DNA from 2 places in the Streptomyces sp. NPDC058001 genome. Region 1 is predicted to be linked to the other one. Evidence: riboswitches for the same ligand, from Rfam matches in the RefSeq annotation. Region 1 holds a riboswitch; the other holds the start of a gene.
The links. Region 1 has a riboswitch for S-adenosylmethionine ahead of ACFVT5_RS09465 (glutathione S-transferase C-terminal domain-containing protein). Riboswitches for the same ligand answer to the same signal wherever they lie in the genome.

Region 1 (7,010 bases):
GCGCGGACTCGGCCATGAGATCCCCCAGGAGTGGCTGCTCCAGGACATCCGGGACTGATCCACGATCCTGGATGACACAGCCGTGGCCCCGAATGTCACATTCGGGCCCTCCGCGCCGTCTCACCTCCGAGGAGACGTACGAGCGGACCAAAGGGAGTACCGGACCATGGCAGAGCTGTCCCTGTTCGAGCAGCAGTCCGACCGGCTGTGGGGCATCGCGTACCGCATCACCGGCTCGGTCGCCGACGCCGATGACGCCGTACAGGAGACATGGCTGCGATGGCAGGGGCTGCCGGACGGCGATGTGATCGACCCGCGCGCCTATCTGACGACGGTCATCAGCCGGATCTGCTACGACCAGCTCGGTTCCGCCCGCGCCCGCCGCGAGTCGTACATCGGCCCCTGGCTGCCGGAGCCGGTGCTCACGGACGCCGGTCCCGAGGACCGGGTGACGCTCGACGAATCGGTCGGGATGGCGATGCTGACCGTCCTGGAGCGGCTCACTCCCGCCGAGCGGACGGCGTTCATCCTGCACGACGTGTTCGCCGTGCCGTTCCCGGAGATCGCGGAGGTCGTCGGCCGCACCCCCGACGCCGTACGGCAGTTGGCCTCCCGGGCCCGTCGCCATGTCCGTGCCGAGGCACCACGCAGGAGCGTCGACCCCGATGAGCACCGGCGGGCCGTGGAGGCGTTCCTCGCGGCCGTCATGGGCGGTGACCTCGAAGCGCTTCTGGAGATCCTGCACCCTGATGTGGTCTGGCGATCGGACGGCGGCGGCAAGGTCACGGCGGCGCGGTTGCCCGTCGTCGGCCAGGACAAGGTCGCCCGCTTCGTACAGGGCCTCCTGCGGAGCTTCGACCTGGCGACGGTGCGGCTGGCCGTACATGAGGTCAACGGCGCCACCGGCGTGGTCCTCTCCGCACCGGCGGGCTCGCTGCCCGGGGGCGCGGTGGGAGCGCGGGGCATGGTGTTCGCGTTCACGGTGGACGGTGGACGTATCGCCGAGATCAACGCCGTGATCAATCCGGACAAGCTGCGTCATCTGGATTTCGGCGGCGGTACGGGGGTGTGACCGGCGGCACTGTCACACTCGCGGGGGCTGCGTCGTCCCCCTTGCATGACGATGACGAACAGCAGGCAGCACGTACGGGCCGTGGTTCTCGGGGCGGGCTACGCGGGGCTCATGGCCGCGCTCCGGCTGGCCCCGCACGCCCAGGTGACCCTCATCGACCCCAGCGACCGCTTCACCGAGCGGGTACGTCTCCATGAAGCCGCCGCCGACGCGCGCCGCGAGGTCACCCGACCGCTCGGCGGCTTTCTGCGCTCCACCGGAATCGAGCACCTCGCGGCGCGCGCCACCGCGATCGATCCCGCCGCCCGGACCGTCACCACGGACGACGGCCGCCGGATTCCCTACGACCGGCTGGTCTACGCCCTCGGCAGCCGTACCGCGCCCGCGGGCGAACGCGCGCACACCGTCGAGTCCGCCGCCGCCTTGTACAAGCGACTCCAGGACGGCCCCGGGCGGATCGCGGTCGTCGGCGGCGGGCTGACCGGGATCGAACTCGCCGCCGAACTCGCCGAGGTCCAGCCCCGGTGGGCCGTCAGCCTGCACGCGGGCGGTGAGATCGGCGGCGGGCTTTCCGCGGGTGGCCGGCACCATGTCCGCACGGTGCTGACCGCACGGGGTGTACGGATCGAGGAGGAACAGCACATCGCCCACGCCGACGACATCGACGCGGACGAGGTCGTGTGGGCAGCGTCGATGGTCCCGAACACCGAACTCGCCGCCGAGGCCCACTTCACGCTCGACGCCACCGGCCGTATCGAGGTCGACGGCGCGCTGCGCTCGGTCTCCCACCCGGAGGTCTACGTCGCGGGCGACGCGGCGGCGGCCAGGTCATCGAAGGCCGGCACTTTGCGCATGGCCTGCGCGACCGCCCTCCCCACGGGCTCGCACGTCGCCTCGTCGCTCATCTCGGAGTTCCGTGGCAGGGATCCGCGCCCGCTGAGCTTCCGCTTCCTTATCCAGTGTGTGAGCCTGGGCCGCCACGACGGGCTCGTCCAGTTCGTCCGCGCGGACGACAGCCCGCACGACCGCTTCCTCACCGGCCGCCCGGCAGCCCGGGTGAAGGAACAGGTGCTCCGCTCCACGATCCTCGTACTCCGCCAGGCGTCCCGCCGCCCGTGGGTGGTTCCCCTCACTCCGGGTCTGTCGTAGGCCGCTGTCGTGAGCCGCACTGAGCGACCCGGGAAAATCGGGTCGCCCGCCGCTCGGTGGTTTGCGATCATGCATCGGTTCTGTTCGCGAAGGTGAGGGAGTCGATGCGTGATGTCCGGTGTTCCCGCTGATCCGACCGTGGTGCACCCCATGCCCGACCAGACGCGTGTGGTGCTGTTGCGGCCCCTCGTCACCTCGCCGTTGATCGAGGTCGGTGAGTTCTCGTACTACGACGACCCGGACGATCCGACGACCTTCGAGACCCGCAACGTTCTGTATCACTACGGGCCGGAGAAGCTGGTCATCGGGAAGTTCTGCGCGCTGGGCGAGGGCGTGCGGTTCATCATGAACGGCGCCAACCACCGTATGGACGGCCCTTCCACCTTCCCCTTCCCCATCATGGGCGGCTCCTGGTCGGAGCACTTCGACCTGATCACCGGCCTGCCCGGCCGGGGTGACACGGTGGTGGGCAACGACGTCTGGTTCGGCTACCGGGCCATGGTCATGCCGGGCGTACGGATCGGGCACGGCGCGGTCGTCGCGTCCGGTTCGGTCGTCGTGGACGACGTTCCCGACTACGCGATCGTGGGCGGCAATCCGGCCAAGGTGATCCGCCACCGCTACGACGACACGGACATCGCCCGGCTGTTGGACGTGGCCTGGTGGGACTGGCCGATCCAGCACATCACGGATCATGTACGGACGATCATGTCCGGCAGCGTCGACGCCCTGGAAGCCGCCGCTCCGGGTGGTGCCGGCTGAGGATGAAGCCATCGGCGGCGTCGGCCTGGACGAAGTCGTTGATGGTGGCGGCGACGGTGGCCGGGGAGCCGACGAAGTTCTGCCAGTTGCCGGTCTCGATGACCAGGTCCCGGATGGACTACTTGTTGGCGGCGGCGAGTTCGCGCCACTCGCGGACGGTGGCCAGCGGGTCGTGATACATCCGTACCTGGGCGCGGCCCCGGGCGATGGTGTGCTCCCCGAGATCCGGAGTCCGCTGCTCCGCAGAGTCTCGGCCAATGCCCGGGTGACCACGTCGTGAGACTGCGGACGGCACCTTCTTGACGACTTCACGGAGCGCGATGACACTGGCGGGGACGGTCACGATTGTCAGCGCCCTCCGGGCAGGTTCGCCTGCTCGTGCGGTCATCGGCCCCGGCCCGCTGGCAGGCAACCCTTCCACCGCGACGGGGTGCCCCGGGTGACGACCGGGTCCCGTCGCAGCGGCGGGGCAAGCGTGGTCTCGCGACTCGCGAGCCCCGGATGTGGGACCGGTGGACATGGAATCGCCCTGGAACTGTCTGACGAGGCGCCTGCACATCGATCTGTCGCGCGTCTCCAGCGCCTACTAGTGCGGTTGGGTTCGAGCCCAAGAGAGCCCGACTTGGCGTAAGAGGCCCAACACACAGGCGCAGTCACTCCGTTCCTCCGCCGATGAAGTCAAATGGCGGACGGGGCTTCCTTGTTCTTTCCTGGGAGAGTCATGACCGAGACAGTTTCGCGTTGTTCCAGCGTGGCGGCCCTCTCGTCCCGCCCGCACCGTTTCCGTGGCCGCATCGGCGTCGGTCTCGCCGGCGGCTTCTACCCGGCACCCCACCGCTATCTCCTTTATCTGTCGGCGAGTTGTCCGCGCTCGTTGCGTGTCTCGATCACGCTGGACCTGCTCGGCCTGAAGAAGTCCGTCGCCACCACGGTCCTCGCCGGGCCCGCCGACACACCCGACGCGTTCGCCTCGCTGCGCCGCGCGTACGAGGCCACGTGGCACCACTACGACGGTCCGCTGACCGCGCCCGCGCTGTGCGACCGATGGAGCGGACGCGTCGTCAGCAACCACACACCCGATATCCTCCGTGACCTCGACGGCCTGGCCTTCGACGGGAACGGCGACGGCGCTGACCCGCGCATCACCCCACTGCGCCCGCCGGCCCTTGCCTCCGAGATCGATGCCCTGCGCGACCTCCTCGACCGTGACGTCACTCCGACCGCCGCCCGACCGGAGCGCGTATCGGCGACGCTGGATCTACTGAACCGTCAACTGGCCGACGCGGCCTACGTGTTGGGCGACAAGCTGACGGCCGCCGATGTGGATCTCTGGGTGGCACTCGTCCACCTCGACGCGACCCACACCGTCTCCTCGTACGCCGGTCTCCGCGCCTACGTACAGCGCCTCGGGAATCATCCAGCCTTTCATGGGGCGGTCAGCGCCGTCGGGGTGGGCCACAGGGCGGCGTAGCCCCCGGCCTCCGGGGACGGCCCGCCAGGACACGGCTGCCCGGTCCGGCGGGCGGCCGGTTCAGCGGACCGGCGCTCCCGGACCGAGGGGAATGCCGAGGCTCCACCAGACCAGGAACAGCAGGGTCCAGGCGGTGGTCATCGCGACGGCCAGGGGCAGGGTGTACGAGGTGAGGGTGCCGATTCCCGCGCTCTTCCGGTACCGCTGAAGGAAGCCGAGCGCCATCACGAAGTACGGGCTCATGGGCGTGATGGCGGTCGAGCCCGAGTCGGCGATCCGGAACAGTGCCTGCGTGGTCTCGGCCGGGACCTGGACGAGCATCAGCATGGGCACCAGGACCGGTGCCGCGAGGGCCCACATGGCGGAACCGCTGGTGACCATGATGTTGACCAAGGTCAGCAGCAGCAGGATCAGCAGGAAGACGACCAGGATCGGCATGCCGCTGTGCCGTAGCGCCTGCGCCGCTTCGACGGCCACGACATCGCCGATGCGGGTCCAGTCGAAGTAGGCGAGGAACTGCGCGATGGCGAAGAACAGCACGAGCACCGGCGCCATCTGCTTGACGCCCTCGACCATCAGCTTCGGTACGTCGGCGGGCTTGGCGACCGAGCCCGCCGACGCTCCGTAGACGACACCGACGAGCGCGAACAGGACGGCGACGACAACCGCGATGCCGTCGAGGAGCGGGGACTCGACGATGCTGCCGCCCTCACCACGCAGGGGTGAGGAGTGCGGAAGCACCACGGCGGTCAGCGCCACGAGCGCGACGACGAGGGCGGTCACGGCGCGGCGCAGTGCCGAGCGTTCCCGGTCGCTGAGGTGGAGCGCGCCGATGTCCTCCAGGTCGGCGTCCGGGTCGGGGTCGAGATCGGGCCGCTTGCTGAGGACGAAGCGGGTGACGAGGGTGATGACGGCGGCCAGCACGAGGGAGGACGCGATGTTGAAGAACCAGTTGCTGAGCGGGGAGACATAGGCGTCCTCTCCCCCGGCTATCTTCGCGGCGGCCGTGGTGATCCCGGCGAAGATCGCGTCGTTGGGCGTGGGGATCGGGCTGGCGTCGTAGCCGGAGGCGATGGCGGTGTAGGCGACGACGATGCCGAGGATCGGCGAACGCCCCACCGCGCGGAACGCCAGCCCGCCGAGAGGGACGAGGATGATGTACGCGGCGGCGGACGCGACATGGGCGACCGTACCGGCGAAGGCGACGGCGAACACGACCCAGGACGCGGGCACACGGGAGACGCCGACCTTCATCAACGCGGCGAGGAATCCGCTGCGTTCGGCCACGGCGACACCCATGATGACCACGACGATCGTCGCCATCGGCGGAAACGAGGCGAAGTTGCTGATCATCGTGGAGACGGCCATCGCGAGACCGTCGCCGCTGAGCAGGTTCTGTACGGCGACGGTCTTGCCGTCCTCGGGAGAGATGACGTCCACGTCGAGCGCGGCCAGGACGGCGCTCGCGACGGCGAGGACCCCGGAAAGGATCCAGAACAGCCAGAACGGGTGCGGAAGGGCGTTGCCCGCGCGTTCGATCACGGCCATCGCCCGCACGATGCGGGGTAGTTGGGGCTCGGGCGGCTGGGGCGACGCCTGTGGTCTCGCGGGGCTGGGGACGGACATGACGGCTCCGAACGAGGTGGGCGCCCGCGCGGAAGCGGGCGTGTGGGAAGGAAAAGAGCTGGGGGTGCCCGGGGGGCCTGCTGGGGTGCGGGCGGGACTCAGTGCCGTGGGGAGAGCGGCAGTTTGTAGTTCTTCACGAACTGCCACAGGACCTCGTGCGCCTCGATGGTCTGCGTGGTGTAGCCACCGCCGCTGTAGCTGTCGGCGCCCGGCCAGGTGTGGCCGCCTCCGGTGACCGCGATGTGCCGGACCTGCGTTCCGTTGGCACAGCCCACCCAGCGGGAGACGGTGATGTCGGGTTCGGTCACCCGGTCGGGCAGGCGCGCGGCGCAGCCGTCCCTGCGAGCCCAGGCGGCGACCCAGTCGGGCACGGCGGGCAGACCCCGGTCCTCGTCGCCGGTGTACGGGATGGTCGCGTCGCCGGTGCCGTGGAAGTCGATGACCGGTACGGGCCGGGTCGGTCGGCAGTCGGCGCCGGTCTCGGGGTAGAAGGCGCCGGCCACGGGGGCGACGGCGGTGATGCGGTCGGCCATGCGGCAGGCCAACAGGCCGGTGAATCCGGCGCCGTTGGACTTCCCTGTCGCGTAGACGCGTCGGGTGTCGACGCACAGGGTGTCTTCGAGTGCGGTGAGCAGGTCGGCGGTGAAGGCGACGTCGTCCACGCCGGGCGCGGCGTAGGGCGCGCCCTGCCATGCCTGCCGGTCGCCGTCGCCGGTGCCGATGACGCCGTTGGGGTAGGCCACGACGGCGGGCAGTGTGGAGAGTTTCGAGAACTCCTCTGTCCCGGCACCGGTGTTGCCGCGCCCGTGGAAGGCGAGGACGACCGGCCAGGCGCGGTGACTCGTGTAGCCGTCGGGCAGATGAAGCTGGTAGGTGCGCTCGATACCGCCGCTGGTGAGGGAGTTCAGGCGACTGGTGCCCGGCTGTTGG
Region 2 (7,010 bases), on a different contig from region 1:
TCGCCGACGAGCGGCACCCCATCGCGGCCGAACCCGAGGTCAAGGCCAAGGTTCTGGCCGACTTCAAGCAGGGCGCCAAGGAGTCCGCGCTCGGCCGGCGCAAGCTGATCCGCAACACCATGTTCGGCGCGCTGACCCTGGTGCCGCTCTCCGGTGTGGTGCTGCTGCGCGACCTGGGCCCGCTGCCCGGGACCAAGCTCCGGCACACCGCGTGGCGCAAGGGCAAGCTGCTCGTCAACATGAACACGAACGAGCCGCTGCGTCCCGAGGACGTGGCCGTCGGCTCGCTCACCTTCGCCAAGCCCGAGGGCCTGGAGGAGCACGACCACGACTTCCAGGTGGAGATCGCCAAGTCGGCCCTGTTGATCGTCCGGCTCCAGCCGCAGGACATCAAGGACAAGCAGGAACTGGCCTGGTCGCACGACGGCATCGTGGCCTACTCCAAGATCTGCACCCACGTCGGCTGCCCGATCAGTCTCTACGAGCAGCAGACGCACCACGTCCTCTGCCCGTGCCACCAGTCCACCTTCGACCTCTCCGACGGCGCCCGGGTCATCTTCGGCCCGGCCGGGCACGCCCTGCCGCAGCTGGAAATCGGAGTGAACGCGGACGGATACCTTGAGGCGCTCCGCGACTTCGCAGAGCCCGTCGGTCCTTCCTTCTGGGAGCGCGGATGAGTACTGAGAAGAACGAGACGAACGACGCCCGCCGCGAGGCACCCAAGGGCGAGCGCGTCGCCGACTGGGCGGACGGCCGGCTGGGGATCTACTCCCTCGCCAAGGCCAACATGCGCAAGATCTTCCCGGACCACTGGTCCTTCATGCTGGGCGAGGTCTGCCTCTACAGCTTCATCATCATCATCCTGACGGGTGTGTATCTGACGCTGTTCTTCCACCCGTCGATGAACGAGGTGGAGTACGCGGGGCCTTACGTCCCGCTCCAGGGCCAGCTGATGTCCGAGGCGTTCAACTCGACGATGCACATCAGCTTCGACGTCCGCGGCGGTCTGCTGATCCGGCAGATCCACCACTGGGCGGCGCTGGTCTTCCTGGGCGGCATGTTCGTCCACATGATGCGTGTCTTCTTCACCGGTGCGTTCCGCAAGCCGCGTGAGGTCAACTGGCTGTTCGGCTTCCTGCTGTTCGTCCTCGGCATGTTCACCGGATTCACCGGTTACTCGCTCCCCGACGACCTGCTGTCCGGCACCGGTGTCCGCTTCATGGAGGGCGCGGTCCTGTCCGTGCCGATCGTGGGCACGTACCTGTCGTTCTTCCTGTTCGGCGGCGAGTTCCCGGGCGGCGACTTCGTGGCCCGGTTCTACTCGGTGCACGTCCTGCTGCTCCCGGGCATCATGCTCGGCCTGGTCGTCGGCCACCTGATCCTGGTCTTCTACCACAAACACACCCAGTTCGCGGGCCCCGGCCGGACCAACAAGAACGTCGTCGGCATGCCGCTGCTTCCGGTCTACATGGCCAAGGCCGGAGGCTTCTTCTTCCTGGTCTTCGGTGTGATCGCGGTCATCTCGGCGCTCGTCACGATCAACCCGATCTGGGCGCTCGGCCCCTACCGCCCGGACCAGGTGTCCACCGGCGCGCAGCCCGACTGGTACATGGGCTTCTCCGAGGGACTGATCCGCACCATGCCGGGCTGGGAGATCAACTTCCTGGGCCACACACTCGCCCTGGGTGTGTTCATCCCGCTGATGATCTTCCCGATGGTCCTGGTCGCCATCGCGGTGTACCCGTTCATCGAGTCCTGGGTCACCGGCGACAAGCGCGAGCACCACATCCTGGACCGCCCGCGCAACGCCCCGACCCGTACCGGTGTCGGTGTCGCGTGGATCACCTGGTACGTGGTCATGCTGATCGGCGGTGGCAACGACCTCGTCGCCACGCACTTCCATCTGTCGATCAACGTCATCACCTGGTTCGTACGGATCGCGTTCTTCGTGGCGCCGGTCATCGCGTTCATCGTCACCAAGCGGATCTGTCTCGGGCTCCAGCGCCGGGACCGGGACAAGGTGCTGCACGGACGCGAGTCCGGCATCATCAAGCGCCTGCCGCACGGTGAGTTCATCGAGGTGCACGAGCCGCTCAACCAGCAGACGCTGCACACGCTCACCGCGCACGAGCAGTACCAGCCGGAGGCCATCGGCCCCGAGGTCGACGAGAACGGTGTCAGGCGCAAGATCTCGCGCGGCCAGAAGCTGCGGGCGAAGCTGTCCAAGGGCTACTACGGCGAGGACGGCCAGATCCCGAAGCCGACGGTCGAGGAGTACGAGGAGATCACCAGCGGTCACGGTCACCACTGATGCCCTGACCTGACGCCCTGACCTGAGAAGGTCGCCACGGCGAGAGCCCCGTCCATTGCCCGGACGGGGCTCTTCGCTGTCTCCGGGGCTGGATAGGGTGGCCCTGTCGGCACGAACGTCTACGACCCAGGAGCGACCATGAGCGCTGTGACCCCCGCTGGAGGCGACACCACGGCGGGCCGTTCCTGGCCCCGGGTCCTGGACGCGCTTCTGTCCGGGCAGGACCAGGGCGCGGACGCGACGGCGTGGGCGATGGACCGGATCCTGCGCGGTGAGGCCACCAACGCGCAGATCGCCGGGTTCGCGGTCGCGCTGCGGGCCAAGGGCGAGACCGTCGAGGAGATCACCGGACTCGTCCGGACCATGTACGAGCACGCCCGGGTGATCGAGGTGCCGGGGCCCAGCGTGGACATCGTGGGCACCGGCGGGGACGGCGCCCGTACCGTCAACATCTCCACGATGTCGGCGATCGTCGTCGCCGGGACCGGCGCGAAGGTGGTCAAGCACGGCAACCGCGCGGCCTCCTCGGCGAGCGGTGCGTCGGACGTCCTGGAGAAGCTCGGCGTCAATCTGAACCTGACCCCCGAGCGGGTCGTCGAGGTCGCCGAAGAGGCCGGGATCACCTTCTGCTTCGCGGTGAAGTTCCACCCGGCGCTGCGCCATGTGGCGGCGGCCCGCGGTGAGTTGGGCATCAGGACCACCTTCAACTTCCTTGGCCCGCTGACCAATCCGGCCCGGGTGAAGGCTCAGGCGACCGGCGTCGCGGATGCCCGGATGGCGCCGATCATGGCCGGGGTCCTCGCCGAGCGCGGCTCGTCGGCGCTGGTGTTCCGCGGCGACGACGGTCTGGACGAGCTGACGACGACCGCGACCTCGAAGGTGTGGGTCGTACGCGGCGGCGCGGTCAGTGAGCAGGCGTTCGACCCGCGCGACGTGGGGATCGAACTGGTGCCGGTGGAGGCGCTGCGCGGGGCCGATGCCTCGTACAACGCCGATGTCGCCCGCCGGCTGCTCGCCGGCGAGACCGGGCCCGTACGGGACGCGGTGCTGCTCAACTCGGCGGCTGCGCTGGTCGCTCTGACGCCGGGGGACGGGTCGCTCACGGAGCAGATCCGTGCCCAGATGTCCCGTGCGGCCGAGTCCATCGACTCGGGGGCGGCGCGGCGGGTCCTGGAGCGTTGGGTGAACGCGACCACCAAGTGACCGGTCGCTCCTGCGGGGGAGAGCCTCCCCCGCAGGGGTCCGGTATCTGGACGCGCGTGGCCCACGGTCCGCGTGTCTGTCATAATTTCGGCAGGTCATGAGTGACGGCGAATCGGCCCCGGCCCGCTGTCCGGCAACCCTCCGTCCGTGGCGGGGTGCCCCGGGTGAAGACCAGGTCGTAGGCAGCGAGGTCTACGGCAAGCGCGGACCCCTCGCGTCACCAGGGGTCCTGGTCGTCGAGGGAGCAGTCTCGTGAGCAAGCGAATGCGATAGGGCGCAGCGCCCCGCCTCCGCCCACACCCCAGTCCGGTGTGATCGTCCCCTTTCCCGTGCCGTCCTGGTGCGGCCCGCGTTGTCGCGTGGCCCCGACGGCACGGTCAACTCGCTTGCCACTCACGGGAGTTCGCCATGTCCGTCGCCACTGTCGCCACCGTCGCCCCGACCACGTGTACGCCGCTGCCCGTCCTCGGTCGTGAGGTGAGCGTGCCCCTCGTCACCGGGGGCGAGGTCACGTACGCAGCCCTCGACTACGCCGCCAGCGCCCCCGCCCTCCAGCGCGTCTGGGACGACGTCGCCGCCTACGCGCCCTACTACGGCAGCGTCCACCGTGGCGCCGGATATCTCTCGCAGCTCTCCACCGACCTGTTCGAGAACGCCCGGGAGACCGTCGCCCGCTTCCTGGACTGCCGCGCCGACGACCAGGTCGTGTTCACCCGCTCGACCACCGACTCGCTGAACCTGCTCGCCGCCGCCCTGCCCGCGGGCTGCCAGGTCTTCGTCTTCGAGACCGAGCACCACGCCTCGCTGCTGCCCTGGCGCGAGGCCCACGTCACCTACCTCGACGCGCCCCGCACCCACGCCGACGCCGTCCGCACCCTGGAGCGCGCCCTCGCCGACCGTGACACACGGGGACCCGCCCTGGTCTGTGTCACCGGCGCGTCCAATGTGACCGGCGAGCTGTGGCCGGTGCGGGAGCTGGCCGCCGCCGCGCACGCGCACGGCGCCCGGATCGTCCTCGACGCCGCCCAGCTCGCGCCCCACCACCCCGTCTCCGTACAGGAGTTGGACGTCGACTGGGTCGCCTTCTCGGGCCACAAGCTGTACGCGCCGTTCGGCTCCGGTGTGCTCGCCGGACGCGCCGACTGGCTGCGGGACGCCGAGCCGTACCTCGCCGGCGGCGGTGCCTCACGCAAGGTCGCCCGCCGTGCCGACGGAGGTGTCGACGTCGAGTGGCACGACAGCGCCGCCCGGCACGAGGCCGGCTCGCCCAATGTGATCGGCGCCTACTCCATCGCCTCCGCCTGTACGGCCCTTCAGGAAGCGGGTTTCGACACGCTCGTGGCGCGGGAGCTGCGGCTCATCGACACCGTGCGCACGGGCCTCGCCGAGGTGCCCGAGGTGCGGATCCTGTCGCTGTTCGGCGACGACGCCCCGCGCGTGGGCGTCCTCTCCTTCGTCGTCGACGGCTGGAACAGCTCGCACTTCGCGGCGGCGCTCTCCGCCGAGTACGGCATCGGCGTACGCGACGGTCTGTTCTGCGCCCACCCGCTGGTCCGCACGCTCCTGGGCGCGGACCCGGGGGACACCGGCGAGTGCGGCGCGCCCGAGGCGGCGCCGGGGGAGCCGTCCCTCAACGCCATCCGCGTCAGCTTCGGCGCCGGCACACCCGACGAGCACGTGGAGCGTTTCGTACGGGCCGTCCGGGAACTGGTCACCCAGGGCGCCCGGTGGAGCTACCGCACCGAGGACGGCCGCTGCGTCCCGGACACCGGGGAGTGAACCCCGTCGGACAGGGTCGGGCAGGGGCGGAGAGGACCTAGGAGTCCAGGCCGATCGCGAACGCGGCCTCCAGGTCGTGCTGCGAGTACGTACGGAACGCCACATGCGTGTCCGTGCCCTCGACACCCTGGATCTTGCTGATACGGCCGGGGATGACATCCGCCAGATCGTCATGGGCCTGAACCCGGACCATGGCGATCAGGTCGTAGGTGCCGGTGACCGAGAAGACCTCGCTGACGCTGTCCAGCGCGGCGATCGACTCGGCGATCTCCGGAATACGGTCCACGCTGGTCTTGATGAGCACGATCGCGGTGATCACGGCTGGCTGTCTCCCTCGGTGGCCGTGGCTGGTGGTTTCACTCTAGCCGTCCGGCCGAAACGGCCCCACGCGTAGAGGAACCCCAGCGAGAAGCCCACCACATGCGCCAGATAGGCGACCCCAGGACCCTGGTGGGCCTGGCGCGCGGCCAGCCATTGCAGTGTCGCCCAGAACGGCAGCACCACCCACGCCGGAAAGCGCAGCGGCAGGAAGAAGAGGAACGGGAACAGGCTGGTGACCCGCGCCTTGGGGAAGAGGAGGAGGAAGGCGCCGAGCACCGCCGAGATCGCGCCCGAGGCGCCCACCAGAGTCTCCGCCGAATCGGCGTGCGCCAGCGCGTACCCGAACAGCGCGAGGTAGCCGCAGCTCAGATAGAACAGCGCGTAGTGCACCCGGCCCATCCGCTCCTCGGCCATGATCCCGAACACGTACAGGAACAGCACGTTGCCCAGCAGGTGCAGCCAGGAGCCGTGGACGAACAGGGCGGTCGCCGGGGTGAGCAAGGCCGCGGGGTTCCCGCTGAACAGGTCCGCCGGAATCACCCCCCAGCGCGCGAAGTACGCCCGCTGCGCCATGAGGATCTGGTCTCCGGTCCCGTACTCCGGATTGAGCCCGGAGGCGGGTCCGACGAAGAAGACCAGACAGCAGACGGCGATGAGGGTGTAGGTCACCGGGGCGGCCGGCCGGCCGTGTGTCAGGCGTTCGATCGCTGTCCCTGTGGTGCCACCCCGAGTGCCGATCATGACCAGATGATGACGGAAAGCGGCCATACCTGACAGATCGCCTCGCCGGTTCCGATGCCGGAGCGGGGGCGCCCGGCCAGGCCGTAGGGTTACGGCCACACGCGCCGGGTAGGACGGGCGCACCATGGAGGAGACGGGTGCACCACGGCGCGCCCCCGGTACGAAGGAAGCGACGGCCCCGATGACGGTTCCCCTGCCGACCGACCGCACCCGCTGGCGGTGCACGCTCTGCGGCAACCTCACCCGCTTCGACGTGACCCGCTCGTCGAAGGTCGTCGAGTACGTCCACCTCGACCTGGCCGGTGAGCCGAAGGTCGAGGAACGCGACGTGGTCAGTGAGAGCATCGAGTCCGTGCGCTGTCGCTGGTGCAACGCGGTGGATCAGGTGGAACTCGTGGACAGGCCGGGCGCCGGCTCCTGACGGAGCGGGCCCCGCACAGCTAGTGGGGTGAGCGATGGTGGAGAGCGGAGGCGGGGAGCTGGACGACGGCGCCGCCGAGGTGCTCGACCGCCCGCTGCCCGAAGGTGTGCGGCGCCGGGTCGTCCAGATCGTGTCGGACGGTTTCGGCGGGCTCACCGTGGCCGAACTGCCCACACCCCTACGGCAGTACGCGCGCTTCACCCCGACCCGGCGCGTCAAGTTCGCGGGCAACGC

Region 2: another riboswitch for S-adenosylmethionine. It lies ahead of ACFVT5_RS24690 (aminotransferase class V-fold PLP-dependent enzyme); the one in region 1 lies ahead of ACFVT5_RS09465 (glutathione S-transferase C-terminal domain-containing protein).

The regions. Positions count from the first base shown of each region.
Region 1 is NZ_JBHVQT010000003.1:602,442-609,451, reverse strand. It holds gene ACFVT5_RS09490 (ornithine cyclodeaminase family protein) at 1-58, shown strand, start outside; gene sigJ (RNA polymerase sigma factor SigJ) at 167-1,072, shown strand; gene ACFVT5_RS09480 (NAD(P)/FAD-dependent oxidoreductase) at 1,118-2,221, shown strand; gene ACFVT5_RS09475 (CatB-related O-acetyltransferase) at 2,333-2,983, shown strand; partial or broken gene ACFVT5_RS09470 (F420-dependent methylene-tetrahydromethanopterin reductase) at 2,973-3,203, opposite strand; SAM riboswitch class IV at 3,321-3,465, shown strand; gene ACFVT5_RS09465 (glutathione S-transferase C-terminal domain-containing protein) at 3,705-4,454, shown strand; gene ACFVT5_RS09460 (AbgT family transporter) at 4,515-6,080, opposite strand; gene ACFVT5_RS09455 (alpha/beta hydrolase family esterase) at 6,179-7,010, opposite strand, start outside.
Region 2 is NZ_JBHVQT010000009.1:426,119-433,128, reverse strand. It holds gene ACFVT5_RS24705 (Rieske 2Fe-2S domain-containing protein) at 1-677, shown strand, start outside; gene ACFVT5_RS24700 (cytochrome bc complex cytochrome b subunit) at 674-2,311, shown strand; gene trpD (anthranilate phosphoribosyltransferase) at 2,450-3,514, shown strand; SAM riboswitch class IV at 3,608-3,724, shown strand; gene ACFVT5_RS24690 (aminotransferase class V-fold PLP-dependent enzyme) at 3,923-5,293, shown strand; gene ACFVT5_RS24685 (Lrp/AsnC family transcriptional regulator) at 5,331-5,612, opposite strand; gene ACFVT5_RS24680 (rhomboid family intramembrane serine protease) at 5,609-6,355, opposite strand; gene ACFVT5_RS24675 (hypothetical protein) at 6,537-6,776, shown strand; gene ACFVT5_RS24670 (NYN domain-containing protein) at 6,811-7,010, shown strand, end outside.